One region of the Paenibacillus sp. SER-28 genome, then DNA from elsewhere that is predicted to be linked to it. Evidence: riboswitches for the same ligand, from Rfam matches in the RefSeq annotation. Region 1 holds a riboswitch; each other region holds the start of a gene.

Region 1 (9,845 bases):
AGCTGGCCAGCCTATTATGAAAGTAGACCTGGAATACGTGAAGGCAAACGCTAAATCCATCATTTCACCTGTCATTTTTACCAACCTTCCAGAAGGTTCTTCGGTAACTTTAAACAAAACTGGAGTATTGAAGGCTGGCGAAGATGGTATAATTACGATAAAATAAACTCTATGTGTTTCGGATTAGTTGATTAGGCGGCTTAGGCCGTCTGATCAATGATCTGGTATACTGCGTGTAAACAAATATTATCTTTAGGAAAGTGGGAGGAACAAATTATGCAAACAACTTTTAGAATTACGGATGAAGACGGTATCCATGCACGTCCTGCAACTGCACTGGTAAATACAGCTAACAAATTCAGCGGTGCTGAATCTTTTGCCGAAGCTAACGGTAAAAAAGTAACTTTGAAATCCATTCTGGGTGTATTGTCTCTGGGTCTGGAACAAGGTGATACTATTAACATTATCTGCGAAGGCGCTGAAGCTGCCGAAGCACTGAAAGCTCTTGAAAATGTAATCGTTAACGAAGGGCTGGGCGAAGTTCATGCTTAAAATTTCCGGGATTGCCGCTTCGGCAGGCATAGCCATTGCCCGGGCGTTTATCTTGGAGCATCCGAATTACGCTGTAGAGAGACGCGCGGTTGGTGATGTTGAGGCTGAAATCGCGAGATTGGATGCGGCTTTGGTACAATCTCAAACCGAATTGGAATCGATTAAGGAGAAAACGCTTCAGGAGCTGGGAGAGAAAAAAGCAGAAATTTTTGCATCTCACCTGCTCATCCTGAATGATCCTGAATTGATCGATCCGGTTAAAGCTAAAATCAGAGACGAGCAGCTTAATGCTGACTATGCTTTGAATGAAGTAGCTACACAGTTCATTTCCATGTTTGAAAACATGAAAAGTGCCTATTTGCAAGAACGCGCATCGGACATGCGTGATGTAACCAAGCGGATCCTGAATCACCTGCTTGGTGTTCATTTTGTTAGTCCTGCAGAAATTGCCGAAGAAACGATTGTGCTTGCAGAAGATTTGACACCTTCCGACACAGCTCAGCTGAACCGTGAATTTGTTAAAGGTTTTGCAACGAACATCGGCGGACGTACTTCGCATTCGGCTATTATGGCTCGCTCACTTGAAATTCCTGCAGTTGTGGGAACGAAAAATATATTGTCTCAAGCTAAAAGCGGCGATTTGATTATCGTTGATGGTTTGGATGGTCACGTATTCGTGAACCCTACCGAAGAGATTGTTGCGGAATACCGTGCTAAACAGGTGGCATACGACAAGCAACGCGAAGAGTGGCGCAAGCTGCGCGGCGAAGCTACAGTTTCTGTCGATGGTGTCCATGTCGAACTGGCAGCCAATATTGGTACGCCTAATGATGTAGCTGGTGTTCTGGACAACGGTGGTGAAGGCGTTGGCTTGTACCGTACGGAGTTCTTGTACATGGGACGCGATAAGCTTCCATCCGAAGAAGTACAGTATACGGCGTACAAAACCGTTCTGGATAGAATGGAAGGTAAGCCGGTTGTAGTCCGTACTTTGGATATCGGTGGCGACAAAGAACTTCCTTATCTGGACTTGCCGAAAGAAATGAACCCGTTCCTCGGATTCCGTGCTATTCGTCTGTGTCTGGATCGCCAGGATATTTTCCGCACTCAATTGCGTGCTTTGTTGCGTGCGAGTGTGCATGGTAACCTGCGCATCATGTTCCCGATGATTGCTACGCTGAACGAATTCCGTGAAGCTAAAGCTGTTTTGTTGGAAGAAAAGGAAAAGTTGGTAGCCGAGGGTGTATCCGTATCTGAAGAAATTCAGTTGGGCATCATGGTAGAAATTCCTTCAACAGCGGTATTGGCTGACCAATTCGCAAAAGAAGTGGATTTCTTCAGTATCGGTACAAACGATCTCATTCAATACACAATGGCAGCGGATCGCATGAACGAGCGGGTTTCTTACCTGTATCAACCATACAATCCATCCATTCTGCGTCTGGTGAAAATGGTTATTGATGCCGCTCACCGTGAAGGACGTTGGGTTGGTATGTGTGGTGAAATGGCAGGAGATACAACAGCAATTCCGTTGCTGTTGGGTCTTGGACTTGATGAGTTCAGTATGAGCGCAACTTCCATTCTGCCAGCACGTAGCCAAATCTCCAAGTTGTCCCGTGCGGACATGGAAAAACTGGCTACAAAAGCTCTGGACATGCAAACAGCAGAACAGGTTGTTGAATTGGTTCAAAGCATCGAAGGCTAAGGAAGGGTATTACATTTCAAAGGTTATATCTTTTTCCAACAAAAAAATTGCTGTGTACATACAGCAGCCGGTATCTATTTAGATACCGGCTTTTTTGCATCCTTTAAGTAGAATTTGTTTTTAACTGCATGAGCAATTCAGTACAGGTTTGCGGGCCGCGGTAGTTTCGTCCAATCGTGTGACTGGAGTAGTATACGGTGCATTGAGCACCAGCTCAGGGTTCTCTTCCGCTTCCCGCGCAATATGAATCATAGTGTCGACAAAAGCATCAAGTGTTTCCTTACTTTCCGTCTCCGTGGGCTCGATCATGATGCACTCCTCTACATTCAGTGGGAAGTAAATTGTAGGCGGATGGTAGCCGAAATCAAGCAGCCGTTTGGCTACATCAAGCGTGCGCACTCCAAATTTTTTCAAGCCTCGCCCCGACATTACGAATTCGTGTTTGCAATGTCCAGGGTAGGGCAGGTCAAAATGTGGAGCGAGCCGATGCATCATGTAATTGGCATTGAGCACAGCGCATTCCGATACACGCTTTAAGCCATCAGGACCGTAGCTACGGATATAGGCGTAGGCACGAACGAGAATACCGAAGTTGCCGTAAAAGGCCTTAACCCGTCCAATAGAATCTCCCTGTTCCCGGTCCCAGTGGTACACCCCCTGCGGATCCCGTACGACAAGCGGCTTGGGCAAATAAGGGATGAGCCGTTGCTTTACGCCGACAGGCCCAGCGCCGGGGCCGCCGCCGCCGTGCGGGGTACTCATCGTTTTGTGTAAATTGAGATGCACTACATCGAAGCCCATATCCCCGGGGCGGGTAATTCCCATGATGGCGTTGGAGTTCGCCCCGTCATAGTAGAGCAGACCACCCGCGTCATGCACGATGGCAGCAATGTCAGTGATTTGCTTCTCGAACAGCCCAAGCGTGTTCGGGTTGGTCAGCATGAGCGCAGCGGTGTCGTTGCCTACGGCTTGACGTAGCGCATCCAGATCCACCAGCCCCTCAGGGGTGGAGGGAAGGGTGACTGTTTCGAAGCCCGCGACGGTTGCGCTGGCGGGGTTCGTTCCGTGCGAGGAATCCGGCACGAGCACCTTGGTACGTCGCTCACCACGTGCTTCGTGGTATGAGCGAATCATCATCAGCCCGGTCCATTCGCCATGGGCGCCCGCGGCAGGCTGAAGTGTGACGGCATCCATGCCAGTTAACGCAGCCAAATCATTTTGGAGCGTATGCAGCAGCTCCATAGCACCCTGGATGCTCTCCTCGGGCTGATATGGATGGATTTTGGCGAAGCCTGTATATCGGGCGACATCCTCATTCACTTTCGGATTGTATTTCATCGTACAGGAGCCGAGCGGATAAAATCCGTTGTCCACGCCGAAATTGCGCCGGGACAAGGCGGTATAATGCCGAATAACGTCTACTTCGTATACCTCGGGTAATGCCGCAGGTTCACTGCGCAGCGCATAATCTGGCAAAAGCTCTGCCACCGGGCGACGGGGAACGTCGCACTCGGGAAGAGAATAGGCGATGCGACCCGGACGGCTCAATTCAAAAATGAGCGCTTGATCGTGTTCCTTCAACAGCCCTTGTTTCTGATCCTGTCCGGTGTGTATCATAGCAATCCCCCCAAGGTGTGTACAAATTGGTCAATCTCCTCTTTGGTTCTTTGCTCCGTCACGGCAATCAACATGTGACCAGCAAGTTCCTCATAGTCCCGGCCCAAATCGTAGCCAGCGATAAATCCAGCAGCTAGCAACTCAGTCTGGAGTTTGCTCATATCTGTACCCTCAGGCAGTCTAAGGGCAAATTCGTTAAAAGTCGGTGCGTTAAACGAGGCTGTTACGCCCTTCAAGCTCAGCAATTGCTCTAAAGCATAACGGCTTTTATGCAAATTTAGCTCGGCTACTTCCTTGATCCCCTGTCTACCCATGACAGACAAGTACACAGATGCAGATAAAGCTAGCAACGCTTGATTGGAGCAAATGTTAGACGTGGCCTTTTCGCGGCGGATATGCTGTTCCCGCGCTTGCAAGGTCAGCACGAAGCCGCGTTTACCGTTACGGTCAGTGGTCTGACCCACAATACGGCCGGGGATACGGCGCATATGTGCCTGAGAAACGGCAAAGTATCCACAGGTCGGACCGCCGAGAGAAGAGGAGATGCCAAGTGGCTGCGCATCTCCTACCACAATATCCGCGCCCTGTTTGCCGGGTGTCTCCAGCAAGCCAAGTGCCAGTGGGTTGGCGCTGACGACCAAAAGACCTTTGTGCGCATGGATGAGATCAGCCATCGGCTTCAGGTTTTCCACGGCTCCGAAAAAGTTGGGGCTTTGGACTAAAACAGCCGCGGTCTGTTCTGATACGGCCGCCGCTAACGCATTAGCATCCGTTACCCCGTCCGAATAGCCAATCTCCACGATGTCCAAATCCAATCCGCGTGCATAGGCTGCCAATACCTGACGTGCCTCCGGATGGACGGACCTTGATACGATAAGCTGTTTACGGCGGGTAGCTGCGGCGGACAGTGAGCCCGCTTCCGCCAGTGCAGTCGCTCCGTCGTACATGCTGGCATTAGCTACAGCCATGCCCGTCAATTCGCAAATATACGACTGAAATTCGAAAATGGCTTGTAGCTCGCCTTGGCTTACTTCCGGCTGATAGGGGGTGTAGGCTGTGTAGAATTCCGAGCGTGAAGTGATGTGCTGGATGACGGACGGAATATGATGATCATAGATTCCTGCGCCAAGAAAGCTGGCATGTGTGTCTGTATTGGCGTTGTGTCCGGCCAGCTCGGCCAAATGTCGGGTCAAGGCTCTCTCGTCGAGCCGAGAAGAAAGAGGGAGTTCCCCTTGATATCGAATGGCCTCAGGAATGTCACTGAATAAATCATCAATGGATGAAACGCCGACCACACGCAGCATTTCGATTTGATCCTGTTCAGTCATAGGGAGATAGCGATGCTGCTTCATAGGTTCTGGCTCCTTTCGAAAAGCAAAATTTAAATCGTAAATTAGCTAATAAAAAAGTGTGAGATGAAAACCCAGAAGTTCATATCTGACATGTTTGCTTTATTGAAATGAAGAGAGTTTAAGATCAGCGCGGGCGTTTATAAAAGGGTGCTGCCACCACCTCGGCACGCAGGCGTTTGCCACGAATCTCAACCTCCAGCGGTGTGGAGAGGGCGCTAAAACGACTGTCTACCAAGGCGAGGCCCAGATTACGCTTCAAGGTGGGCGACTGAGTCCCCGTTGTGACCTCACCGATGCGTTGTCCTTCTGCGAATACCGGGTAATGGGCGCGAGGGATACCGCGATCCATCATTTCCAGCCCGATCAATTTGCGAGGAATCCCTTGTTCTTTCTGACGTTGCAGTGCTTCTCTACCGATAAAATCTCCTTTATTCAGCTTGACGAAGAACCCTAGACCGGCTTCGAGCGGTGAAATCGTGGCAGATAACTCCTGTCCGTACAGCGGCAACCGTGCCTCAAAGCGTAATGTATCCCGAGCACCAAGTCCAGCGGGAATCAGCCCATACGACTCACCGGAACGAAGCAAACCCTCCCATACAGCTGGTGCTTCCGCAGCAGGTACATAAAATTCAAAACCGTCTTCGCCCGTATATCCGGTTCGTGAGACGAGTGCTTTTGCTCCGAACAATGGCACATTCTCATGGAAGCGAAAAGATGCCAGATTCGTAATGTCCGTATCTGCCACGGCTGCGGCAATACGTGCTGCTTCCGGTCCTTGCAACGCCAGCAATGCTATCGCATCAGACACATTCTCCATGTGAACGGATGCAGGCATATGGCGAATTAGCCAATCCCAATCCTTATCGATGTTAGAGGCGTTCACAACGAGCATGTAGCGCTCCGGTCCTTTGCAGTAAACAAGCAGGTCGTCTACTACCCCTCCATCGGGGTAACACAGGAGTGAATATTGTGCCTGACCTGGTTCCAACTGGCTGACATCATTCGTGGTCACCCTTTGCAGAAAAGCTTCGGCCTCTTTGCCTTCAACCAAAAATTCGCCCATATGCGATACATCGAATAAACCGGCACGTTGCCGGACGGCCTCATGCTCCTTTTGAATGCTGCTAAACTGAACGGGGAGCTCCCAGCCGCCAAAGTCAATACAACGAACCCCAGACTGCGTCCCGTAGGACGAATATAGCGGTGTTTTTCGCAAATTAGTCATTTTTCCACTCCTATCCGGTGTGATCGGCTAAACAAAAAAGACAGGCCGAAAAAAACGTATAGACGGCAGTCTACACTCTTTTTTCAGCTCTGTCCTTGATACCAGAAAGTTACCCCGGTATGTACCGGGTTTCCCCTTGGGTGATCCGCTCCAATAGCGAATGCTCTCCAGAGATGCGTCCGGCAGAGGTCCTTTTGCCTGAGAGATTCACCTGCAATGCAGGCTTACTCCTTCGGCGCTACCTTCGGGATCAACAGTATATTACCTGGCTTTGCAGATAACAACTTGATCCGATTCGCGTGCACTTATGTTTCATAAGCGGCAACAGCTATGCGAATCTTTTTGGCAGTCTCTCCCTCCGCGTTCATCCGCGTTTGCAGTTGTCGGGGTGTTTCCCAAAGCATTTGCTATAACCCATTAATACGCAAATTCATTCAAAATGTCAATAAAAATGTCATCAAAAACAATAGAAAAAACATTTAATATATAAATAAGGATATGTAAGCGTTTGTTATAAGCTATCATATTTTTATATAGTACGCCATATGAGGTGATATGAAGTATTTTTGTTAGTATTATTGACATGAGTGTTCTTGTTGTCATAATCTTAACCTGTCTAATACAGGTGAGCAAAAGCGATTTTATTCATATGGAAGTGAGGGGAACAGGATGAGTGAAGTAAAGCAGCAACTTTGGTATACAGACGAACATGAGTGGGTTCAGCGCACAGCGGATGGGACGTTGCGGATTGGTATCACAGACTTTGCACAGCATCAACTGGGTGATATTGTTTTTGTAGAATTACCTGAGGCGGGAGTAACGATTGAGCAGGGAGCGGAGATCGGTACGATTGAATCGGTAAAGACGGTATCCGACCTTTTTGCTCCGGTGACGGGAACCGTATTAAAAGTGAATGAAGCGCTGGAAAGTACGCCTGAGCTAGTAAATGAATCTCCCTATGAAAAAGGTTGGATGATCGAAGTAGAGATGGGTAAAGATGTGGAGGAAGCATTGGGCAAGCTACTGCCTGCGGATCAATACGAGCAGTTGATTTCCGATGAGCAGTAATGGAGCAATGTAGTATGGAATAAGAGTGTTATTTGTCTGCTCGATTTTTGTATACAACAGTCGCTATGATTTGACATAGCGGCTATTTTTTTGTCTTATTGCAGACGCAATTACGTGTTTTATTCTGATGTAGAGGGTTGTCCCTATAGTAAGAATCATACATAATCCAGTACGGTTTTTCGACTAATTTCTATAGCTACAGGTCATATTAAGAAGAATTATGCAGGTATAATACCTTCTCGGATAATTTAAATTTAAATGTTGTCATCAACGTTCATGACGAAAGTACGTTTTCATTTCGTTGATGAAGATAGCGCTGTCATTTAGTATGAATTTTAAGAAAAGGTAGTGATGCTTACCTACAAGGAGGATTTGAATATGAGTACATTGGACGCAAAGCCAAGTTCAAAAGGAGGCACTCGTGTCGCCGTACAGCGTTTTGGCCGTTTTCTCAGCGGTATGGTTATGCCCAATATGGGAGCCTTTATCGCGTGGGGATTGATTACGGCACTCTTTATTCCGACCGGGTGGTTCCCGAACGAAGGTTTTGCACAACTGGTTGATCCGATGAAAAATTATTTGCTGCCGCTGCTGATTGGTTACACGGGAGGCACGATGATTCACGGACAACGTGGAGGAGTGATTGGTGCCATTATGACGATGGGTGTCATAGTGGGAGCCGATATCCCGATGTTCCTGGGCGCGATGGTCGCTGGTCCGCTGGCTGCGTGGATATTGAAGAAGTTCGACAAGGCCATTGAAGGCAAAGTCAGATCAGGCTTTGAAATGCTGGTCAATAATTTTTCGGCCGGGATTATCGGTGCCATTCTAGCACTGCTTGCCCATGTGGCGATCGGCCCGGTTGTACAAATGATCAGTCAAGTATTGTCGGCAGGGGTACAGTTCCTCGTGAACGCAGGGCTACTGCCGCTTGTCAACCTCATTATTGAGCCCGGAAAAGTACTATTTTTAAACAACGCGCTGAATCACGGAGTATTAAGTCCGATTGCGTTGGAGGAAGCTGCAAGAACAGGGAAATCCGTACTGTTCATGCTGGAATCCAATCCTGGGCCGGGGCTCGGTATTTTGCTGGCCTACTGCCTGTTCGGTAAAGGCTCTGCGAAGTCGTCGGCTCCTGGCGCAGTCATCATTCATTTTTTCGGCGGGATTCATGAAATTTATTTCCCTTATATTTTGATGAAGCCGATTTTGATTCTTGCTGCTATAGCTGGGGGCGTTGTGGGAACCTTCTGTTTCATGTTGACAGGTGCCGGACTGGTTGCTGCTCCTTCGCCGGGCAGCATCATCGCCTATTTTCTAATGACGCCAAAAGGCGGATATTTGCCAATGCTAAGCGGGGTGATCGCTGCTGCGGTCGTATCTTTTGCTGTTGCCGCAGTGTTACTCAAGACTGGTAAGCAACAAGAAGAGGGGCTGGAAGAAGCTGCATCCCGCCTGAAAGATATGAAAAATCAAAGCAAGAGTGCAAGTGCTAACGCCACTGTAATGGAAGATAACCACGAATCTGATCGTGCTGCAGAAATTGCTGCAGATCGAACGCTCAAGGATAAATCCGAAGTGAACAAAATCGTCTTTTCCTGTGATGCAGGTATGGGTTCAAGCGCTATGGGTGCCTCGATTTTACGCAAAAAAATGAAGCAGGCGGGTGTGGGCGTAACAGTTACGAATACGGCAATCAGTGAAATTCCACAGGATGCGGATATTGTCATTACGCAAAAAACGTTGACAGACCGGGCTAAAACAGTGGCTCCTAAAGCTGAGCACATTTCCATTGACAATTTTCTGAAGAGTCCTGAATACGAAGCGCTGGTTGAACGTCTGAAATCCGATTCTTAATCCCCATCGAAGTCAGGCGGACTGTATGCAATGTACGTCTCCTGCTGGAGGGATGAGCTTGGGAAGGAACGGTATGCGCTTATGAATATTACGAAACGACAACGTGACATCGTGGAATATCTTCTGGAGCAGTCCAAAGAGGTTACAGCCGGGGAAATTGCCACGAAGATCAATGTCAGCACAAGGACGGTTCATCGGGAACTGGGTGCAGTCGAGCATTGGCTGGCAGCTCATGAGGTGAAGCTGGAGAAAAAGTCAGGGATCGGTATCTGTATAGATGCTGATCCAGCTCAGCTTGTATGCCTGCGAAAACAATTGCTGCATACGAAGTCAGACGAATATTCGGCTGAGGAGAGAAAGATCGTGGTACTCTGCATGCTGCTGGATACACGGGAGCCGATCAAGCTGTTGGCGCTGGCTTCAGATCTGAAAGTCACGGTAACTACGGTCAGTCATGATCTAGACGAAT
Region 2 (9,845 bases), on a different contig from region 1:
GTAAAGCCGATGGTGAACGAATTGCGGGCTCCAATGACCAGCTGACCGAAAATATCCCTGCCCGCTCGATCTGTCCCCAGCCAATGCACTGAGCCCGGAGCTTCACGGATCGCACCCAAATCGACCGTCGTGACTACATCCTGATTTACAAACAGGACAGAGGCATATATAAAGATCAAGAACAGAATTACAAAGCCAATGGAAACCAAGGACATTTTGTCACGCACCAGCTCACGACGTAGTACAGACCAACTGGATGGTGATCTACGAATGATTTCCGGCGTGAAGACCTCCTCCACCTGTATAGACACCATAATCCCTCCCTTTCTCTAGACTTGTTCGCTATTCAATTCGAATGCGGGGATCGACTTTGCTTAGGATGACATCAGATAAAAGAGTTCCTAATAGCGCCAAGAAGCCAGAGATCATGACCAGCGCGTTCACGACTGAAAAATCCCGTTGAGTGATGGACTGGAGAAATAATTGGCCCAACCCCGGATAACCGAAAATAGATTCAAGAAAAATATTGCCTGCAATTACTCCCGTCAGGTCATAACCCAAAAAGGCAGCAATCGGCAATAGAGAGTTTTTGAAAATATGTCGGGAATAAATTTTACCTTCGGGCACCCCTTTGGAACGCGCTGTTTTCACAAAATCCTTCAGTCTTGTGTCAATGACCTCATTGCGCAAATACTGAATCGTAGCCGTTGTACTGAGCAATGCGCCTGTAACCGCAGGTAAAATGAGATGATACGACTTGTTCACGTAATATGACCATGTCCCCGGCTCCACGCCTACATCCACACTGCCACTGGTTGGAAACCAGCCGAGCCTGAATCCGAATACGTACAGCAGCAACAACGCGAGTATAAATAGAGGTGTCGCAAAGCTGAGATAGGTATAGCCCACTACGGTTTTGTCCAGCAGACTAGGCTGATAACGACCGCTGAGTACGCCGAGCGGAATGGCGATCAGATACGTCAGAACCAGAATTACTACGCCCAGAAAGAACGTGTTCCCCAGACGGCTGCCAATCAGATCGGTAACGCTAATTTTATGTACATAAGATTTGCCCAGATCCCCGTGAGCCAGCTGGACGAGCCAGTTCCCATACTGCACCCACACCGGATCATTCAGTCCCAGTTTTTGTCGCTGTTCTTCCAGTGCGGCCGGATTCAGATTGGGTGTCGAAGTAATAAGTCCTGTCAGGGCATCCCCCGGCATAGCCTTAGCTAGGAAAAATATAAGCACACTCAGTGCAAAAAGTTGAGGGATCATAACCAGCAGCCGACGCAGTGTAAATTTCCACATATTCTGTACCCCCCTTATGGTAGCGCGACTTGATGGGATGGACTTACTGATTTTAGTGCAAACGGCTTTCCACTCGCGTCTAGATGTTTGGGTAGCTCTGTTTTGTAGGAGGATAAAAGCATTCGCCTTTTTTGGGCATTTTCCAGTCGTTTTGTAGGATCAATATTGGGAATGGTTGCAATGAGGCGCTGGGTATACAGATGCTGTGGACGCTCATAAATGTCTTGCTCGCTCCCCTGTTCCACTAGACGTCCTCGGTACATAATACCGATTTGGTCGCACATATGGCGGATAATACCCAAGTCATGACTGATGAAAAGATACGTTAAATTAAACTCCCGTTGCACATCCTTCATAAAATTAAGCACCTGTGCCTGCACGGAAACGTCCAGCGCCGACACCGGCTCATCTGCAATGATCAGCTTGGGGTTTAATGTAAGCGCACGCGCGATCCCGATCCGCTGCCGCTGCCCCCCGGAAAATTCATGCGGATATTTGTAGGCTGCATCGGCATTCAGGCCGACCTTTTCCAGCAACGTCTGTACTTTCCTTCGTTCTTCCTCACTGCTCAGCCTTTCAAAATTTCGCAGCGGTTCAGCAATGACATCCAATACGCGCTTACGCGGGTTGAGTGAAGAGTATGGGTCCTGAAAAATCATCTGAATATCTCTACGCAGTGGATGGCGATTGTTACGGCTCAGAGCTGTAAGGTCCTTTCCTTTAAACAGAAGCCGTCCGCTCGTCAGCTTATTTAGACCGATGATCGTCCTGCCTGTCGTCGTTTTTCCACAGCCGGATTCTCCCACCAGCCCGTATGTCTGGCCTGCCTCAATGCTGATCGACACGCCATCCACTGCTTTCACCTGATCGATAACACGCTGGAAGAAACCACCGCGCACCGGATAGTGGACCCTCAGATCATTTAACTCTAGTAGTGCCATGAGCAGCCCCCCCCTTTGCCTCGTCTTCAAAATGAAAATGCTGATAACATGTACAACGGACCCAATGTCCAGGGGAAATTTCATTTAGTTGGGGATGGTCTTCATGCACTCTCTGCTGAATCCAGGGAATACGCGGAGCAAAGCGGCAGCTATTGCGGGGGATATCTTGTAATGAGGGAACAATGCCGCCGATGACATGCAGTGATTCCCCCTTGGTATGCGATCCCGGCATAGAAGCAAGCAAAGAACGCGTATACGGATGCTGTGGATGCCTGAATAATTCAAAAACATCAGCGCTCTCCACGATTTCTCCGGCATACATGACCACCACGCGGTCGGCTACTTCTGCCACAACTCCAAGATCGTGCGTAATCAGGATAATTCCGCTCTCAGTCTCCTGTTGAAGCTGTTTGAGCAAGTCGAGAATTTGCGATTGGATCGTTACATCGAGCGCAGTAGTTGGTTCATCTGCAATAATAAGAGAAGGTCGGCAAGCTATGGCAATCGCGATCATCACACGCTGCCGCATCCCTCCTGACAGTTCATGCGGATACTGCTCATACACACGCACAGGATTCGGTATATCTACGCTTTCCAGCAGCTCCAGCACACGTTCCCTTTTTTGCTTCGTAGATAGTGACGTATGATAATCAAGATTTTCTTCAATCTGCTTGCCAATGCTCATCAACGGGTTGAGTGCTGTCAGCGGGTCCTGAAAAATCATACCAATGCCCGCTCCGCGGATTTTATTCATTTGCCCTGAGGAAAGACGGTTCAGGTCCGTGCCTTTAAAAAGGACCTCTCCCTCTACACGTGTGCGTTCCATGTCATGCAGTTGCGGGATAGAAAGCGCCAGCGCGCTTTTGCCACAGCCAGATTCTCCGACTACAGCCAGCACTTCATTGGGGTTGACCGTCAGATCCAGATGGTCGACTGCGGGGTGATATTGATCCTTGATGCGAAAAGAGACGGATAATCCTTTAATTTCCAACACGGGTTCGGTATTCAATGCGCGCTTCCTCCATTCTCCATGGTCTTGTCCCGCTTATTCTCACCATGTTTGATGTTTAAAACCTCTCATGAACATTACATACCGTTTTTGTCGGAATAATTTGAATACATCCTATCACCAGTATATGGATATATCAATTAAGATTATGCTATCAACATCATTTAAAAAATCAATGATCCAGCAGTAGCGCGGCCTTTCTGGCACAAAGTGTAATGAAATAACCAACCACAGGTTAATTTTCATCACAAAAAAAGTCGCCTGATCCCTCTACAGGGATCAAACGACTAACTAATACCAGCTCACATTGAGCTTCTGGCGATAATTATGAAGCTGCTCCATAGGAGCCAGACTTGAACGTTCTAGGATCATACCATTTGTAGCCTGCTGCCGGAGCAGACCAAGGCTCAGCCTGCGGTTCCGTGGAAGCCGCAGGCTCCTCGAATGGCAGAAGCTTCGTTGGTTGATCCAGAGTCAAACCTGCCACATCAGACAATTTCGTGTAGTCCTGCTTCCATGCAAGCCATTGGACCGTTTGCACCAGGAAGGTGGAATCATCCACTTCCTCGAAACCATCATATGTCTTCTTCGACTGTCCGTTTTCCTCACGCACATATTTCGGTGTAGCATCTTCTACAGGGGAAGAATCACCGATGAACGCTGCCTTGCCTTGACCTACCTTGGAGATAGCGGCATAAGGCCCTTCTGCACGGCCCCCGCCGTTATAAACTCCCTGGTCTACAGCATTCCCCCATTTGTTCGTGCCTGAAGGGATATAAGCAATGCCTTTAGCCTTGGTAGGATCAATAATAGCCAGCGTAGATCCTGCATGCATTGCAATCGAGCGCACACCCTTGGTAATACCGAAAGATTGATCTGCGGCTACAATGTCAGTAGCATTCACGTCACCAAGCGCATTATAACGGAAACGAACACCAAAGTTGGTCGCCAGCCAATCGGAGCTTGTTAATCCTTGCATCGCAGGTGATGCAGCTTCTTCTGCAGTCATGCCTTTGGCCGGATTAGTATAGGCTCCACGACGGTAGCCATTCATAACTTCGGAGGAATCCCAACGGTTTTTGTTACGGTCCGCATTATAATGATCGGAGATGAAGAAGACGCTCCCCCCGTTATTCACGTATTGCAGCAGAGCAGCCTGCTCGGATGCCTTAAAGGCAACATTCGCTTCACCAATAATGAACACATCATATTGGCGCAGCTTGTCATATGTTATGGCCTGCTCTCCATAAGTAAAAGGAATGGGACGATTCAATTGGTCTACCGTAAAGCCTACATTACGCAGTCCATTGGCAAAGTCGGAGAAGGCGCCTTCAATGACCCAATCTGCTGCGCCAGCGGTCTGTGCGTGCGTATTATCGAACAGCACCTTTTTGCCTTTTCCATCCGGCAATGTAGTACCGGGTTGACCCGGGTTGCCAGGTTCACCTGGTTCCCCCGGCTCGCTTCCGCTCACCAGTTCAACAGCGCTTGGGCTTTTCACTCCACCAAAATTATTGTAGGCGCCGAGTGTACCCGTCACACGAATTTTGCTGCCGATCAGCTCAGGATGGCCTGACAGCCCAAATTGCCCTCTGTACGCTGAAGTCAGCTGTACATCCAATAGATTAGACGTATTACGTTCATTTGCCTGATCGGCAATCAGTACGTTAAAATCATTCGCGAACGGAGAAGAAAAGTTAGTCGTTTTCGATCCGGTAGCATGTCCGACGATGTAGCCTTCCACCGTCACCGTACCTCCACTGCTTTGGCCCTGAAGTGCTTCGGCTACTGTCAATGCTCCCTCTGCCTTGACCTGACCGAATGGTACGAAGATCCCGATCAGCAGTGATACGATTGCTGCTAGATGCAGCATCCCTTTTAAGCGTGAACCTGTGAACCGCAAGCCTTTTACCATACGTCAATATCCCTCCTATGTTTTCCATAAATGTACTTGTCCTTTATCAGATTAGCCGCCAATCTTCTAATTCCTTCCTGATTTCATCCATAATTATGTAAATTTTAATCTTTTTTATTGGAAACACACCTGTTTATGTAAAAATCGAACCCTGTGATTGACACCGAGCACGGCATACATTACCCTAAGAAAGACATGTAGAACGGTATACGCGAATGAAGATGACGGGAGAGTCTGTCCAGGGAGCCTACACTCTGGCGGCACCGAAGGAGCAAGACGCCAGCACCCGGCTGGCGGATAATCTCTCAGGTCCATGTATCGTCATCTGACGCAACTCTGGAGAGAGCGCAAGCCACCCAAGGGGTAAGGCGGTAAGAACACCGCACGAAACTCTCAGGTAACGAGGACAGAGATAAGGGAAACTTCCTTATCCTGTCCTTTTTTGTGCTCACATTGCGCGTCAGCATTAGGAACCGTCATAAACGCGCAAAGACGCGGAAATACCATATAGTATGGTATTAGAACATACAGGGGGCCACACCATGCGTTTCAAAGATGTATTTTCCATTATCGGCCCGGCCATGACCGGACCTTCCAGTTCACACACCGCAGGCGCGGTGCGACTCGCACGCGTTGCCCGGCACTGGCTCGGAGCGCAGCCTGACCGTGCCCGCATGACATTATACGGCTCCTTTGCCGATACGTATAAAGGACACGGTACAGATCTGGCGCTCATCGCAGGACTGCTTAATTACGATACGGACGATCACCGGATTCCCGATGCCGAGCAGTGGGCCGAACAAGCCGGGATGGCCGTGGAATTCGCCGTCAGCGGACTCCCCGCCCCTCATCCGAACACTGTCCGTTTCGAGCTGTGGAAGGGCGAGGATCAGCGCACACTGTTGGGCTCCTCCATCGGCGGCGGCAGCATCCATGTCCAGCAACTGAATGAATTCCGGGTCAATCTGACCGGGGAGCTGCCTACGCTGGTGCTTCTCCACTCGGATAAGCCCGGTACATTGGGCGCGATAACTTCAGCGCTGGGCGAGGCTCACATTAACATTGCCTATATGCACGTAGATCGCAAGGGCCGGGATGGTGAAGCACTCACCGCCATTGAAACGGACAGTTCTGCTCCAGCTGAACTAATTGCGGAACTGCGTTCTTTACCTCATATGTATGAAATTAAGATGATTAATTTGAAAAAAGGAGCTGAATCCGATGCGGTTTAGCCATCTGCATGAGATCAGCGCTTTATGCGCTGAAGAATCCACCACGATTGGCCGCTTGATGATTCAAGAGCAGGTACAAGAAACGAATACAACGGAGGAAGAAATCTTTCGCCAAATGTCTGATTATTATGAAGTCATGAAGGAAGCCGTTCATCGCGGTCAGACACAAGACACCGTATCCCGCAGTGGATTGACGGGCGGTGACGGCAAGCGCCTAGCCGAGTATCTGCGGGCAGGGGAAACCTGCTCCGGTGATGCCTCCGCGCTCGCCATGGCTTATGCCCTCTCCGTGTCGGAGGTTAATGCATCCATGGGTCGCATTGTCGCCACGCCTACCGCAGGCTCATGTGGGGTTATCCCTGGTGTATTCATCAGTGCGCAGGAACGGTTCGGCTGGGATGATGAGCATATGGTGAACGGCCTATTCGCCGCTGGAGCCATTGGCTACGTGATCGCCAACAACTCCTTCATTTCTGGCGCGGAGGGAGGCTGTCAGGCTGAGATTGGCTCAGCTATCGGGATGGCCGCTGGCGCTATGGTCGAGCTGCGCGGTGGTACGCCTGAACAGGCTGTTCACGCCGTGGGTCTCGCCCTTAAGAACACGCTCGGCCTGATTTGCGACCCCGTCGCCGGACTCGTGGAGATCCCGTGCATCGTGCGCAACGGGCTGGGAGCCGTGACTGCACTTGCCGCAGCAGATATGGCTTTGGCGGGTGTGCGCAGCGCTATTCCGTCTGACGAAGTCATTGACGTGATGCTTGAAGTCGGCAGTGCGATGCCGTCGAAGCACCGCGAGACCGCCAAAGGCGGGTTGGCCCAGACGCCGACTGGCAAGCGTTTGACCGAATCACTTACACGCAACACACCAACCAAGAAGGATAAGTCATAAATTATAAGCGGTAGCCTCCTTAAAATAAAAGAGCAAGCCTATCGTCCTTGGACGTATGCTTGCTCTCTTTTTTACTGAACGGTTACCTGTACCTTCGTCATTTTACCTGCATATTTCACAGTAATTACAGCTTTACCCTTGCCCTGTGCCTTAATGTTACCGTCTTTGACGGTCGCAACAATAATTCTGGACGAGGACCAGACAGCCGGTTTGGAAACATCCTTCTCCGACTCATCCTTATACGTGGCTGTAGCCGTAACCTTAGCCAGCTGTCCTGCCTTCAAATTCAAAGCAACTTCGTCTGTTTGCAGGTATTTAAGCGTATCAACATCCACGGGTACACTAATTACCTTCCCGCCAAACTTCGCCTGAATGTTAGCTTTACCGTAGCTAACCGCAGTAACCTGACCCTTTTTAACAGTGGCTACCTTATAATTAGACGTTTTCCATTCAGCTTGGGCCGTAACGTCCTTTTCTTTACCATCACTCGATTTAACCACAATCGCGATGGTTTTTTGATCTCCAGATTTGAGCGATAATGCAATTGCATCCGCTTCAATCTTTTGCGCTACGTCCACTTCTACCGTAAACGTAATGTTTTGCTTGCCATATGAAGCAGTCACAGTTGCCTTACCGCTACCATTCGCTTTGATCAAACCTTCGCTAACCTCAACCACTTTTACATTGCTAGTTGTCCAGGTGGCGTCCTTAGTTACATCTGTTTTTGTACCGCCACTCTTAACTCCTGTTACTTTCAGTTGCTTCGTTTCCTGAGCACCAAGCGCAATTACACGCGAGTCTGTTTCCAGACGGTCTACAAGGCCTACTTGCACGTTAATCGTCAGTTTTTTGCCATTATAGGTCGCTGTAATAACCGCTTTACCAGCGGATTTACCCGTAATCGTTCCTTTGGACACAGAGGCAATATCTTCTGCGCTTGAAGTCCATTCTGCATCCTGTGTTACATCTTCTTTACGTCCATCCGCATAAGTAGCCGTCAAAGTTGCAGTATAGTCCTCATCAATATCAATCGTTGCCGTTTTGGAGGACAAAGACAGATCACCGGGTACATTTACGGATACCGTAGCTGTAACTGTTTTGCCACCATAAGAAGCGGTGATCGTAGCCTCACCTGTTTTATAACCCGTGACTTCTCCCGCACTGACAAAAGCGATGTCTTCATTGCTGGACTTCCACTCTGCCTTACTTGTGATATCTTCTTCCGTACCTGTTACATACGTTGCGGTCAGCTTGAGCTTTTTGGATTCCTTGGCATTCAGGCTCAGCTTGTCCTCACTCAAATCCAGATATCTGGAGGTTTCGACATCTGTCTTGATCGAAACGGTCTTATCTCCATACTTAGCGGTCACCGTAGCCGAACCCGCTCCAATCGCCATAATCGTTCCCTTATTCACAGTCGCAATTTTTTCATCACTTGATGTCCAAGTAGCTTTATCTGTGATATCCGTTACCGTCCCATCCGGATAAACGGCAGAAACTTGTACTTTTTTAGATTCATCCAGATTGAGGAAAATATTGGATTCACTGGATTTCAACTTATTCGTTTGATCGACATCCACCGAAATCGTAGCGGACATCGTGCCATACTTACCTGTAATTGTCGCCTTTCCCGCGCTATAGCCGGTAATGGTGCCTTTCAGTACATCCGCCACAGCTGCATTGCTGGAGCTCCACTCAGCGGACTCTGTCACGTCCTGTACCGATCCATCCGGGAACGTCGCTGAAAGCTTAACCTTCTCAGTATCCTTCAACAAAAGAGAAACCTCTGATGAACTGACATCAAGACGTTTAACCTGCTCCACCTGCACAGCAATGGTTACGGTCTGTTGACCATATACGGCCTTAATATTAGCTGCACCTGCTCCCTGAGCGGTAACCAATCCGTTCACTACTGTGGCTACCTTTTGATTATCCGAGGTCCAAGTAGCATCACCCGAAACCTGAGCTGTTGTATTATCACTGTATGTCGCTGTCAAATCAACCTGTCCTGTACCGCTTGAACGCAAGTTCAGGCTTTGTACACTGGATGTCAGCGCCTTAACCTTTTTCGTTACATGTACCTGAACCGATTGCACCTTCTCTTTATAGGTCGCAACCACGGTGGCTTCCCCTTCAGCCTTGGCCGAAACTGTACCATTATACACAGTAGCAATAGCTGTATTATCACTTTTCCAATCCGTGCTTACGGTTACATTCGAGGTTGTCCCATCGCTAAAAACAGCAGTAGCCGTCAACGCAGCCGTATCTCCCTGCTGCAAAGTTACCTCGTTAGAGGAAAGGACAATTTTGGAAAGCACCGCATCCGCAGCAGATGCAAATCCTGCATATGATGTAAAACTAGAAATCAGGATGACCAACGCCAGAAAACCGGACCATCTATTCTTCAAAATCTAATTCCCTCCCATTTCAAAACTTAAATTAAGGATTTCGCAAAATCCTTACACCTACGTTTTATGTCGTCATATGGAAAAGAATAGTTTAGGCTTCGAAGGAAATTTGGTCCTTATTAACTAGATCGTTTCTGATA
Region 3 (9,845 bases), on a different contig from region 1:
TAAATTGTATACCCATGTAAAACCGTTCGCCAAGCCCTGACTGATCAGGTTACCGACTGGACCAAAGGCCAAAAACGTCAACGGAACAACGACCAGTAGTGATAGCATAGGTACGATAATGTTTTTAACTGATTGATGGATAAAGGAATTGAACCAGCGCTCCACATAGGACTGTACCCATACCGCGAGAATAATTGGGATTACGCTGGAACTGTATTTAATTAAAATGATTGGAATCCCGAGAAAAGCCAGTTTTGCCGGATTGTCCACCGCCGCAATAACATCCGGGTAGACAAGGGCTCCAGCAACTGCGACAGATACAAAGGCATTTGTCTTAAATTTACGGGACGATGTAATAGCCAGAAATAGAGGCAGGAAATAAAATACACTGTCTGAAGCGGCGTTCAGAATCAGATACGTACCGCTTGTATTATCAATCCAATGGAGCGACAAAATTAATGCCAGAATCCCTTTGAGTAAACCCGCCCCTGCAAGAGCTCCCAAAAGAGGAGAAAAAATGCTGGAAATGATATCGACCGCTTTTCCAAGAAAATTCGTTTTTTCAGAAGATTCTTCTTTTTTCGCATTAGGATTGTCAGCATCCTGTAAATTTGTTTCTGCCATCATATGCTCAAACACTTGACCTACATTGTTGCCGATAACCACTTGAAACTGGCCGCTGCTTTCCACTACTGTAATGACACCAGGGGTTGCTTCCAGTGCGGCTTTGTCTGCTTTTGTACGATCATTTAATTTAAATCTCAAGCGTGTAGCGCAATGGAATACCGAATTGACATTCTCTTCGCCACCAACGAGGGTCACTATTTTTTTAGATAGTTCTTTATCACTCATGTTCAGAACTCCTTATGGGTTATTCTTGCTACTGATAGGATTTACTGTTTACAGCTGTTGCTAAGATACGCCGGCGTGCATCTTTTTAAACTTGTAAACAAGAAAAACCTAAACTCGTGGTGAAAACTACGCACTCTCTCCTATAAGGGAACGTCGATTTCACCATCAGTTTAGGTTTTGCCTGCCTTACCAGTCACAATCCATGAACGATGAAAGTATGAAGTTGTTAGTCTTATATGTTATTACGTTCAGTTACGCGATGAATATGGATAGTTAGATATACGTATTCATCCTTGCTTAAATATTGATCGTATGTTTTTTCCAGATACTCATTGATCTTTTGAGCACAAGCAAAAGCTTCGGTATACGTCTGCTTTACCTGGTTGTACAAAAATTCTTCACCACTGTGAATGACTTCTTTGCGAATCACTCGCATCGCAAAATATTGCAAATGTGTCAAAAATCTCGAGTAGCTAAAAGAAGACTCATCCAGCACAATTCCGTAATGATACGTAATAATGTTCAAGATATGTTGGACAATCTCAGTCATTTTCAGTGTGGACTTCATTTCGTTACCGTCGATCCGTGCATTCACCATATGCAATGCAATAAATCCCGCTTCATCTTCGCCTAATTTTACTCCGAGCGTATTTTCAATTTTTTGGAGAGCATCCAGCCCAACTGCAAATTCTTTTTTGTAAAAGCGTTTAATTTCATACAGCATCGCGTTTTGGAGTGCCAGTCCTTTTTCTTGCCGTTGTATGGCAAAATGAATATGGTCGGTCAACGTTAAATAAATATTATCGCTTAACTCCGTATCCAACACTTCCGTTGCATGGGTTACGATTTCATTCACGACCTCCAGATGAGATACAGGAATATCGTTCAGCAACTCGGTTAGTTTGGCCGTGAACTCGTTTTCATTTAACATGAAAATCTTATCTATTTTATCATCATCGACTTGATCGCCAGCCACCTTTTTGAAGGAAATACCTCTTCCCATCACGATGACCTCTTTGCCTTTATCGTTTTTAGTCAATAGGACGTTGTTATTGAGCACCTTCTCAATAATCATTGAAGTTCCCCCTCCCATCCTTTACCAATAAAAAATGCCTAAGCACAATTCAATACTATTGTTAGCAATAGCACTCAATTGAACTCAGGCATTGCCCGCATCACCGGTCACAATCCTTCGATATAGTGCTATTGTAGCACAAAAAAAAGCGATTTCAACATATTTTATTCTCTTTCGACAAAAAATATTTCATATCAAGGCCCTTTTGCCTAATTTGCAAGTACATCGTTACCTTATGTAGTCGTACGTTCAATGAGGCTGTACTCTAGCGAATGAAGCTTCATTTGGCGTCCAATCAGCTGAGGGGAAAGCATGAAAAAGGCATTTTGTGCTTGAGCCATGATAGGATTTTGAATCGTTGTAATCCCCAGCGTATGCGCCAGCTCCGTGTTATCGAATCCAACAATTGCCAGATCTTCCGGTACGTTCAGTTTTTGTCTGCGTGCTTCGCAGAGAATGCCCACTGCTACATAATCGTTAGCACATAAAATAGCCTCTGGAAATTCGTCTGGATGCTGTAACAAATCCCGTACGACCTGTTCGCCATCACGGATATTATAAATAGAAGAGTGATTCCAGTGTTGCAACACTGGCAGATTGTGCTCACTCATGATCTGTTCGTAGGCTCGTTGTCTACTATGGGTATTAATACTGCTCGGACGGCCAAAAGCATTGGCTATACGAGTATAGCCTTTTTGTATCAAATGTTTGAGCGCTAACATATATCCTTCATACTGATCCATAGCGACGGAGCGAATATCGGTATGCTCCATTCGTTGCCACGACACGATCGGGCCATATTTGCAATAGGTGCTCAAAAAATCAGTGTCATTCACGCAGGAAATGATGACCAGCGCATCGACTCTTTTTCTTTTTAAATCCTCAAAGGCTTGAAGCTCTTTCTTTTTGTCTTCTCCCGAAGTATAAATAATGGTTTGAAATTCATATTGGCCCGCTACTTCCACAAAGCTGTCCAGAAAAGCGAGAACAATTTCATTAATAGTTGAAGTAATGATACCGATCTGAAGCGTCTGACCCTTGGATAGAGAAATGGCATTCCGATTAGGAACATAATCTAATTCCTGCATGATTTTCAAAATCTTAGCTCTTGTTTCGTGACTAACATGGGGGGACTGATTTAATACTCTGGATACCGTAGCTTTGGAAAAGCCCGCCAGTTTTGCAATTTGATCAAGATTCGACATGGTGCTTCTCCTCACATAAGAAAAAATACTTGACATGAAACGCGTTACAACGATTAGGATGCTTATGAAGGCATTACGTCTATTCTAAGGTATCTGTCAATGCATTTCAAAGGAGAACGGTTATCGTTAGGTTGCATTGTTCGCTGAAATGGGCTTTAAAGTATTCCGTATGTCCATCTACTGGTCGCGGATTTTCCCGAATGGCTATGATGCCGAGCCGAATGAAGCAGGATTGCAATTCTACGACAATGTATTTGATGAGCTGCGCAAGTATGGTATTGAACCGCTGGTAACATTGTCACATTATGAAACACCGCTAGGTCTGACGCAGAAGTATAATGGCTGGCTGGGTCGTGAAGTCATACAGCATTACGTAAATTATGCCGAAACGGTGTTTACACGCTATAAGGATAAAGTAAAATACTGGCTGACCTTTAATGAAATCAATGTAATGACCATGAGCCCGTTCACCGGTGGCGGTGTGGTTATTGACCGTGTAGAAAACAAACAACAAGCGATATATCAAGCATTGCATCATCAATTTGTAGCTAGTGCACTGGCGACCAAACGGGGACATGAGATCATCCCGGGCGCACAAATCGGCTGTATGCTGGCACGTATTGAAAGCTATCCACATACGTGTAACCCAGAGGATATACTGAAAGCCCAGCATGAAAATCAGATGAACCTTTTCTTTACGGATGTGCATGCCCGTGGGGAATATTCCAATTACATGAAGCGCTATTTTGAAGAAAATAATGTTGTAATACACACAGAACCAGGCGATGCTGAAATATTGAAAAATAACACGGTTGATTTTATCTCATTTAGCTACTATATGACCTTGACCGTATCTGCAGGTCCAGAAGGTGAGAAAGCAGCAGGAAACCTGATTGGTGGCGTGAAAAATCCATATTTACAGTCCTCTGACTGGGGCTGGCAGATCGATCCGATCGGCCTGCGTGTTACGCTGAACACGTTATATGACCGCTATCAAAAGCCGCTGTTCATCGTGGAAAATGGTTTGGGTGCGTATGATAAGGTGGAAGAAGACGGCTCTGTGCATGACACGTATCGCATTGATTACTTGCGTCAGCATATTGCCCAAATGAAGGAAGCGATTGCCGACGGTGTTGATCTGGTTGGTTACACCAGCTGGGGCCCTATCGACCTTGTGAGCATGTCTACATCCGAAATGTCCAAGCGCTACGGATTTATTTACGTTGATCTGGATGATGACGGTAACGGAACGCTCGAACGCTCCAAAAAGGACTCTTTTAACTGGTATAAAAATGTGATAGCAACCAATGGTGAAGAATTGTAATTCCATATCGTCTCGGGCGGGTATAGCAGAGGACATCCTAAGGATGAAATTTGCTGTATCCGCTTTTTTGATAGACACAATAATAATATTTCAGAGGGCTTCACAAACTTTTCACTTGTAATAAGCTGAAAGTTTTCTGTATAATAAATAAAAATTTCATATGTCTGGTTGATGTTTGCGGGAGATGGAACGAAAGTTCCGACCGAAGGGGCAAAACTCTCAGGTGCTTAGGCTGGTTACAGCAACAAGCGGGGACCGTAAACGGACAGAACTCTGGAGAGACCCTTAATTGGGCGCCGAAGGTGCACCGCAGAAAACATCTGCTTAAACTCTCAGGCAAAAGGACAGAGACGCGAATAACCTGTGACAGGGAATGCCCCTAGGCTTTTTTATGAGCTATTAGAGGTAGAAACCTGCACAAGATGGTTGTATTTTTTCGTGCCTTTAACCTCTCCAGGAGTCGAATCAGCGGATTTGACTCTTTTTTGTTTTCTAATATGCTGGAGGAGCGGGTTGAAATGAATTTGGTACATGTATTAGAAACGATTGACAGCTGGATATGGGGAGCGCCGCTTCTTATTCTTGTAATGGGCACTGGGTTGTGGCTAACGATCCGTTTGAAGCTGCTCCAGGTTATTCGATTGCCTTTGGCGCTCAAGCTAATTGGTAAAGCGCCGGACGAAGGTAGCGGAGATGTAAGCAGCTTCGGAGCATTGAGTACGGCACTGGCAGCTACTGTAGGTACAGGAAGTATCGTCGGCGTGGCAACAGCGATCAAACTGGGTGGGCCCGGTTCATTATTCTGGATGCTGGTTGCAGCTTTTTTCGGGATGGCAACCAAATATGCGGAAGGATTATTATCCGTTAAATACCGTGTTAAAGACCGGAATGGACAATTTTCGGGTGGCCCGATGTATTATATTGAAAACGGGCTTGGCCGCCGTTTCAAGCCGCTGGCGATGTTGTTTGCCTTTTCTGGTGTTCTTGTAGCCCTATTTGGAATCGGTACTTTTCCGCAAGTAAAGGCTATCGTTTCTTCGACGGAAAGTAGCTTCGGAGTGCCAACGGTAGTTACAGCGATCATTATTTCCGTGTTAACGGCTGTTGTTACGATTGGAGGACTCAAAAGTATTGCCAAGGTATCCACAAAGATTGTTCCATTCATGTCGGGGCTCTATATCGTAGTTTGCTTAATTGTACTCTTTAAGTTTGCAGGAGAGCTTCCTCATGCGATTGCTTTAGTATTACAAGGGGCCTTCTCGACCACATCTGCAACGGGTGGATTTGCCGGAGCGACGATTATGTTGGCGATGCGAAGTGGAGTTGCCAGAGGTATTTTTGCTAATGAAGCTGGTTTGGGAAGTGCGCCAATTGCAGCAGCTGCTGCTAAGACGAAATGGCCTGCAGAACAAGGGTTGATATCCATGACAGGCGTATTTATCGATACGATGATTATTTGTAATCTGACGGGATTTACGTTGCTGGTTACGGGAATATGGAGTGGAAATGACGATGGAGGTCTGATGACCCAGCATGCGTTTTCCAGTGCCTTTCCGGCTGGTGCAGAACTCGTGACGATTAGCCTTATTTTATTTGCATTCACAACGATACTGGGCTGGAATTACTACGGGGAACGTTGTGTTGAATATTTACTGGGTGTCAAATGGATTAAACCATACCGTTATTTGTTCATCGCACTTGTGGCAGGAGGTGCGTTCATCAAGTTGGAAGCCATTTGGCTGCTGGCAGATATCTTTAACGCAATGATGGCTTTCCCGAATCTGATTGCACTGCTTGGCTTATCGGGAATCGTAGTTGCAGAAACCCGAAACTATATGGATTCTCTGTATCCTAATAAGAAAAAGGGCATTCTTGCAGGTGCCAATGTAGGGGCAGCTATTCAAGTAGAAGAAAAGGGACACACGGTTAATTCATAAATTCCAAAAGGGAGTGCCCTCAGCCATCATAGGCTTGAGGACACTCCCTTTTGAATGTTATAACGATGCACGCAAAATAGCTAAAATATCTTCTTGATTCAGCTTTTTATAATTACCAAAGCCTCCGTATTCCATTTCACGGGCTGCAATGTTTGCGATTTTTTCCAATTGCTCATCATTAATATTGTAATCGGCCAGGGTGGAAGGGGCACCGAGACTTGTCCAGAATGCACTAAGACGGTCAATACCTTCCAAGGCGATTTCTCTATCTGTTTTACCTACGGTGTCTAAGTCAAACATGCTGAGCATCAGCCGCTTCATGCGTGCAGCATCCTGATCCACTGTATGTCTCATCCAGTTGGGAAACAGAATTGCCAGACCGCCAGCATGAGGAATATCATATACAGCGGATAATGCATGTTCAATCGTATGCGAAGCCCAATCCCCGAAGTAGCCCATTTGTAGTGTTCCGTTAAGAGCAATCGTTCCGGCATATAAAATCGTTTCACGATGCTCGTAGTTGTGCAAATCCTCCAGCAGTTTAGGTGCAGTTTCGATCACGGTTTGCAGCACGGAAAAGCACATACGATCTTGCAACGGTGTATTTTTAACATTGTGAAAATACTGTTCAAACACATGGCTCATCATATCCACCATGCCATATACCGTCTGATCACGTGGCACAGAGAAGGTGTTTTTTGGGTCCAGAATCGAAAATTTCGGATGCGTCACCGCGCTGCCCCATACGTATTTTTCGTTCGTTTCCCAGTTGGTGATGACAGAATCCGGATTCATTTCTGAACCGGTGGCGGCGAGTGTGAGGATGGTGCCGAATGGTAGAGCCTCGGTCGGCATGTGCTTTTTGTTGATAATATCCCACACATCGCCGTCATATTTAGCCCCTGCTGCGATGGCTTTGGTGCAATCAATAACGCTTCCGCCGCCTACTGCAAGTAAGAAGTCGATGTTTTCATTTCGGCAAATGTCGATGCCCTTCTTAACGGTGGACAAGCGCGGATTCGGCTCTACGCCGGACAATTCATGAATATTGAGATGTAGCGGCTCTAACGCGTCTAATACCTGGTCATACAGACCATTTCGCTTGACACTTCCACCTCCGTATATCAGTAAAATATTTTTGCCGTAATTCAGCAGCTCCTGCTGCAGTTCTTCAATTTGATTGTCTCCAAATATTAATTTGGTGGGGTTATAATATGTGAATTTGTTCATCTGGAAAGTTCCCCTCAGTTCATAGTTCATGTTCAAATCGTAAATCGCTTAACCTGATTGCCTGTTGGATACCTAACTTCATCATGTAAGCTATTTGAAATGACGATTAACCATTATACATGAAATGAATAAGGGAATTCAAGTAAATCTAATCTTTGACCGCTCCAGCGGCAAGATCGGAAATAAACTGGCGGCTAATGAAAAGAAACAAAATAATAAGTGGCAGTACAGCCAGCAGGGTGCCCGCAATGACCATCGCATAATCCGTATTGTAAATTCCGTTCAATTGTGACAGTGCAATCTGGAGCGTGAATTTACGCTCATCCGTTAAGACGATTAGCGGCCATAAATAATCATTCCAAGCTCCTATAAAGGTAAAGGCGCCGAGAAAAGCGAACGCAGGACGTAGAATAGGCAGTGCTACATTCAAGTACAGTCGAAAAAAGCTGCATCCGTCCATCCGGCCCGCATCCAGCAGCTCCTTTGGGATGGATTCTTCCGCATATTGACGAATCCAGAAAATGCCGAAGGCATTTACCATCCCCGGGATGATAAGCGCTTTGAACGTACCTACCCATCCAAAGGAGGCCATCATGACAAAGGAGGGGACAAGCGAAAGTTGTGAAGGGACCATCATCGTAGCTAGCAGAACGATAAATAGCACTTTTTTGCCCGGAAAATCAAACTTGGCGAATGCAAAACCTGCCAGTGAATCGAAAAACAGAACCAATAGGGTAACAGAACTGGCTACAAAAAGGGTATTAAAAAAGGCTCCGGCAAAATTAATCTGCTGTAATACTCTCGTTATGTTATCCAAGAAGTGGCTGCCAAACCACAATTGCGGTGGAAAACGGTAGATGTCTGAAGTGGTACGAGTTGCCATGACGATCAGCCAGTAAAATGGAAACATCGACAGGATGATTCCCACCAACAATCCGGCATATAAAACAAAGGATTTTGCGCGTGTCTGCATCATGTTGTGAAGCTCCTTCCCATCGTTATTTTTTACCTTGAACGAGTTTCCAGTTTATGATGGAGAATAGAGCAATGATGAGGAACATGCCCCATCCGACGGCTGCACCATATCCAAAATAGTTGTTAATGAACGACTCGCGGTACAGGTATAAAACGATGGTCATGCCACTTGCCCCGGAACCGCCGTCATTACCGACCAGGACCTGTGGCTCGGTGAAGAGCTGCATACCGCCGATGGTGGACGTAATGACCGTAAACAGAATGACTGGGCGCAGCATGGGGATAGTGATGCGGAAAAAAGCTTGCGCTCCGGTTGCCCCGTCTATTTTGGCGGCCTCATACAGCACATGCGGAATACTCTGGAGTCCGGCCAAATAGATGATTGCGTTATAGCCCATCCATCTCCATACGACCATAGAAGAAATGGCAATTTGGATACCCCATGGCACATTCAACCATTGAACCATGGGTAGTCCCAAGAGTTGCAGAAGGTAGTTGAGAAATCCAAAATTGTTGGCAAATAAGGCACCAAATATGATGGCAACAGCCACAATAGACGTCACATTGGGCAGGAAGAATCCAACTCGCCATAAGGTGCGCATTTTCACAAAAGGGGCATAAAGCAGAAAGGCAATAATCAGTGCGAAGAATAGCATCGGAATCGTTGCATACACCCAGATCACAAAGGTGTTGCCTACAGCCTGCCAAAATTCATTGTCTGTCACAAGGTAGCGAAAATTGCCCCAGCCGTTGTAGGTCATGTCTCCGATCCCGTCCCATTTGTGAAACGCTAGATATAATGAAAAGCCAATCGGAAACAGTCCAAAGATACCAAACAGCAGATAAAACGGCGAGATCGCAGCATAAACGGCACGGTGCTTCCAGATTTCTCTCAGCATAATGTCCACACGCCTTTTTTGAATTTTGTTTTTTATCGCTGTAATTCCCGTTCGATTCGATCCATGGTTTCCGTCCATAATGCATCGGGATTGGCATCCTGCTTGGCGACATTAGCAAGGCGACGGGTCACAATGCCGTGGATGACAGGATAGCGCTCGCCGAAATAGCTGCTTTTCACATGACGTGCGGAAGTGGCAAAGATGAGTCCGGTGGCCTGACCACCAAAGAAAGGCTCGGGTGTCTCCATGATAGGATCGTCATAGACGCCGGGAGTGGACGGGAACAGTCCGATTTTGTGGTAGGCTTCCAGCTGGTGTTCCGGGTTTTGCAGCCAGGTCAGGACTTCA

What was found. Region 1 has a riboswitch for glycine ahead of gcvT (glycine cleavage system aminomethyltransferase GcvT). Riboswitches for the same ligand answer to the same signal wherever they lie in the genome.
Region 2: linked by a shared signal. The riboswitch ahead of sdaAB (L-serine ammonia-lyase, iron-sulfur-dependent subunit beta) and the one ahead of gcvT (glycine cleavage system aminomethyltransferase GcvT) in region 1 are both predicted to bind glycine.
Region 3: linked by a shared signal. The riboswitch ahead of ACUYLD_RS23270 (alanine/glycine:cation symporter family protein) and the one ahead of gcvT (glycine cleavage system aminomethyltransferase GcvT) in region 1 are both predicted to bind glycine.

What each region holds. Positions count from the first base shown of each region.
Region 1 is NZ_JBRECM010000006.1:80,891-90,735, forward strand. It holds gene ptsG (glucose-specific PTS transporter subunit IIBC) at 1-166, shown strand, start outside; gene ACUYLD_RS15990 (HPr family phosphocarrier protein) at 277-552, shown strand; gene ptsP (phosphoenolpyruvate--protein phosphotransferase) at 545-2,257, shown strand; gene gcvPB (aminomethyl-transferring glycine dehydrogenase subunit GcvPB) at 2,378-3,874, opposite strand; gene gcvPA (aminomethyl-transferring glycine dehydrogenase subunit GcvPA) at 3,871-5,226, opposite strand; gene gcvT (glycine cleavage system aminomethyltransferase GcvT) at 5,351-6,451, opposite strand; glycine riboswitch at 6,628-6,726, opposite strand; gene gcvH (glycine cleavage system protein GcvH) at 7,121-7,519, shown strand; gene ACUYLD_RS16020 (PTS mannitol transporter subunit IICB) at 7,898-9,376, shown strand; gene ACUYLD_RS16025 (BglG family transcription antiterminator) at 9,458-9,845, shown strand, end outside.
Region 2 is NZ_JBRECM010000003.1:488,075-497,919, forward strand. It holds gene ACUYLD_RS12420 (ABC transporter permease) at 1-314, opposite strand, end outside; gene opp4B (oligopeptide ABC transporter permease) at 343-1,311, opposite strand; gene ACUYLD_RS12430 (ABC transporter ATP-binding protein) at 1,326-2,252, opposite strand; gene ACUYLD_RS12435 (ABC transporter ATP-binding protein) at 2,230-3,261, opposite strand; gene ACUYLD_RS12440 (DUF6359 domain-containing protein) at 3,587-5,176, opposite strand; glycine riboswitch at 5,392-5,507, shown strand; gene sdaAB (L-serine ammonia-lyase, iron-sulfur-dependent subunit beta) at 5,719-6,408, shown strand; gene sdaAA (L-serine ammonia-lyase, iron-sulfur-dependent, subunit alpha) at 6,398-7,297, shown strand; gene ACUYLD_RS12455 (Ig-like domain-containing protein) at 7,369-9,705, opposite strand.
Region 3 is NZ_JBRECM010000014.1:61,621-71,465, reverse strand. It holds gene ACUYLD_RS23290 (beta-glucoside-specific PTS transporter subunit IIABC) at 1-852, opposite strand, end outside; gene licT (BglG family transcription antiterminator LicT) at 1,085-1,927, opposite strand; gene ACUYLD_RS23280 (LacI family DNA-binding transcriptional regulator) at 2,161-3,132, opposite strand; partial or broken gene ACUYLD_RS23275 (glycoside hydrolase family 1 protein) at 3,263-4,456, shown strand; glycine riboswitch at 4,625-4,701, shown strand; glycine riboswitch at 4,720-4,814, shown strand; gene ACUYLD_RS23270 (alanine/glycine:cation symporter family protein) at 4,975-6,393, shown strand; gene ACUYLD_RS23265 (iron-containing alcohol dehydrogenase) at 6,451-7,623, opposite strand; gene ACUYLD_RS23260 (carbohydrate ABC transporter permease) at 7,772-8,599, opposite strand; gene ACUYLD_RS23255 (carbohydrate ABC transporter permease) at 8,622-9,497, opposite strand; gene ACUYLD_RS23250 (ABC transporter substrate-binding protein) at 9,530-9,845, opposite strand, start outside.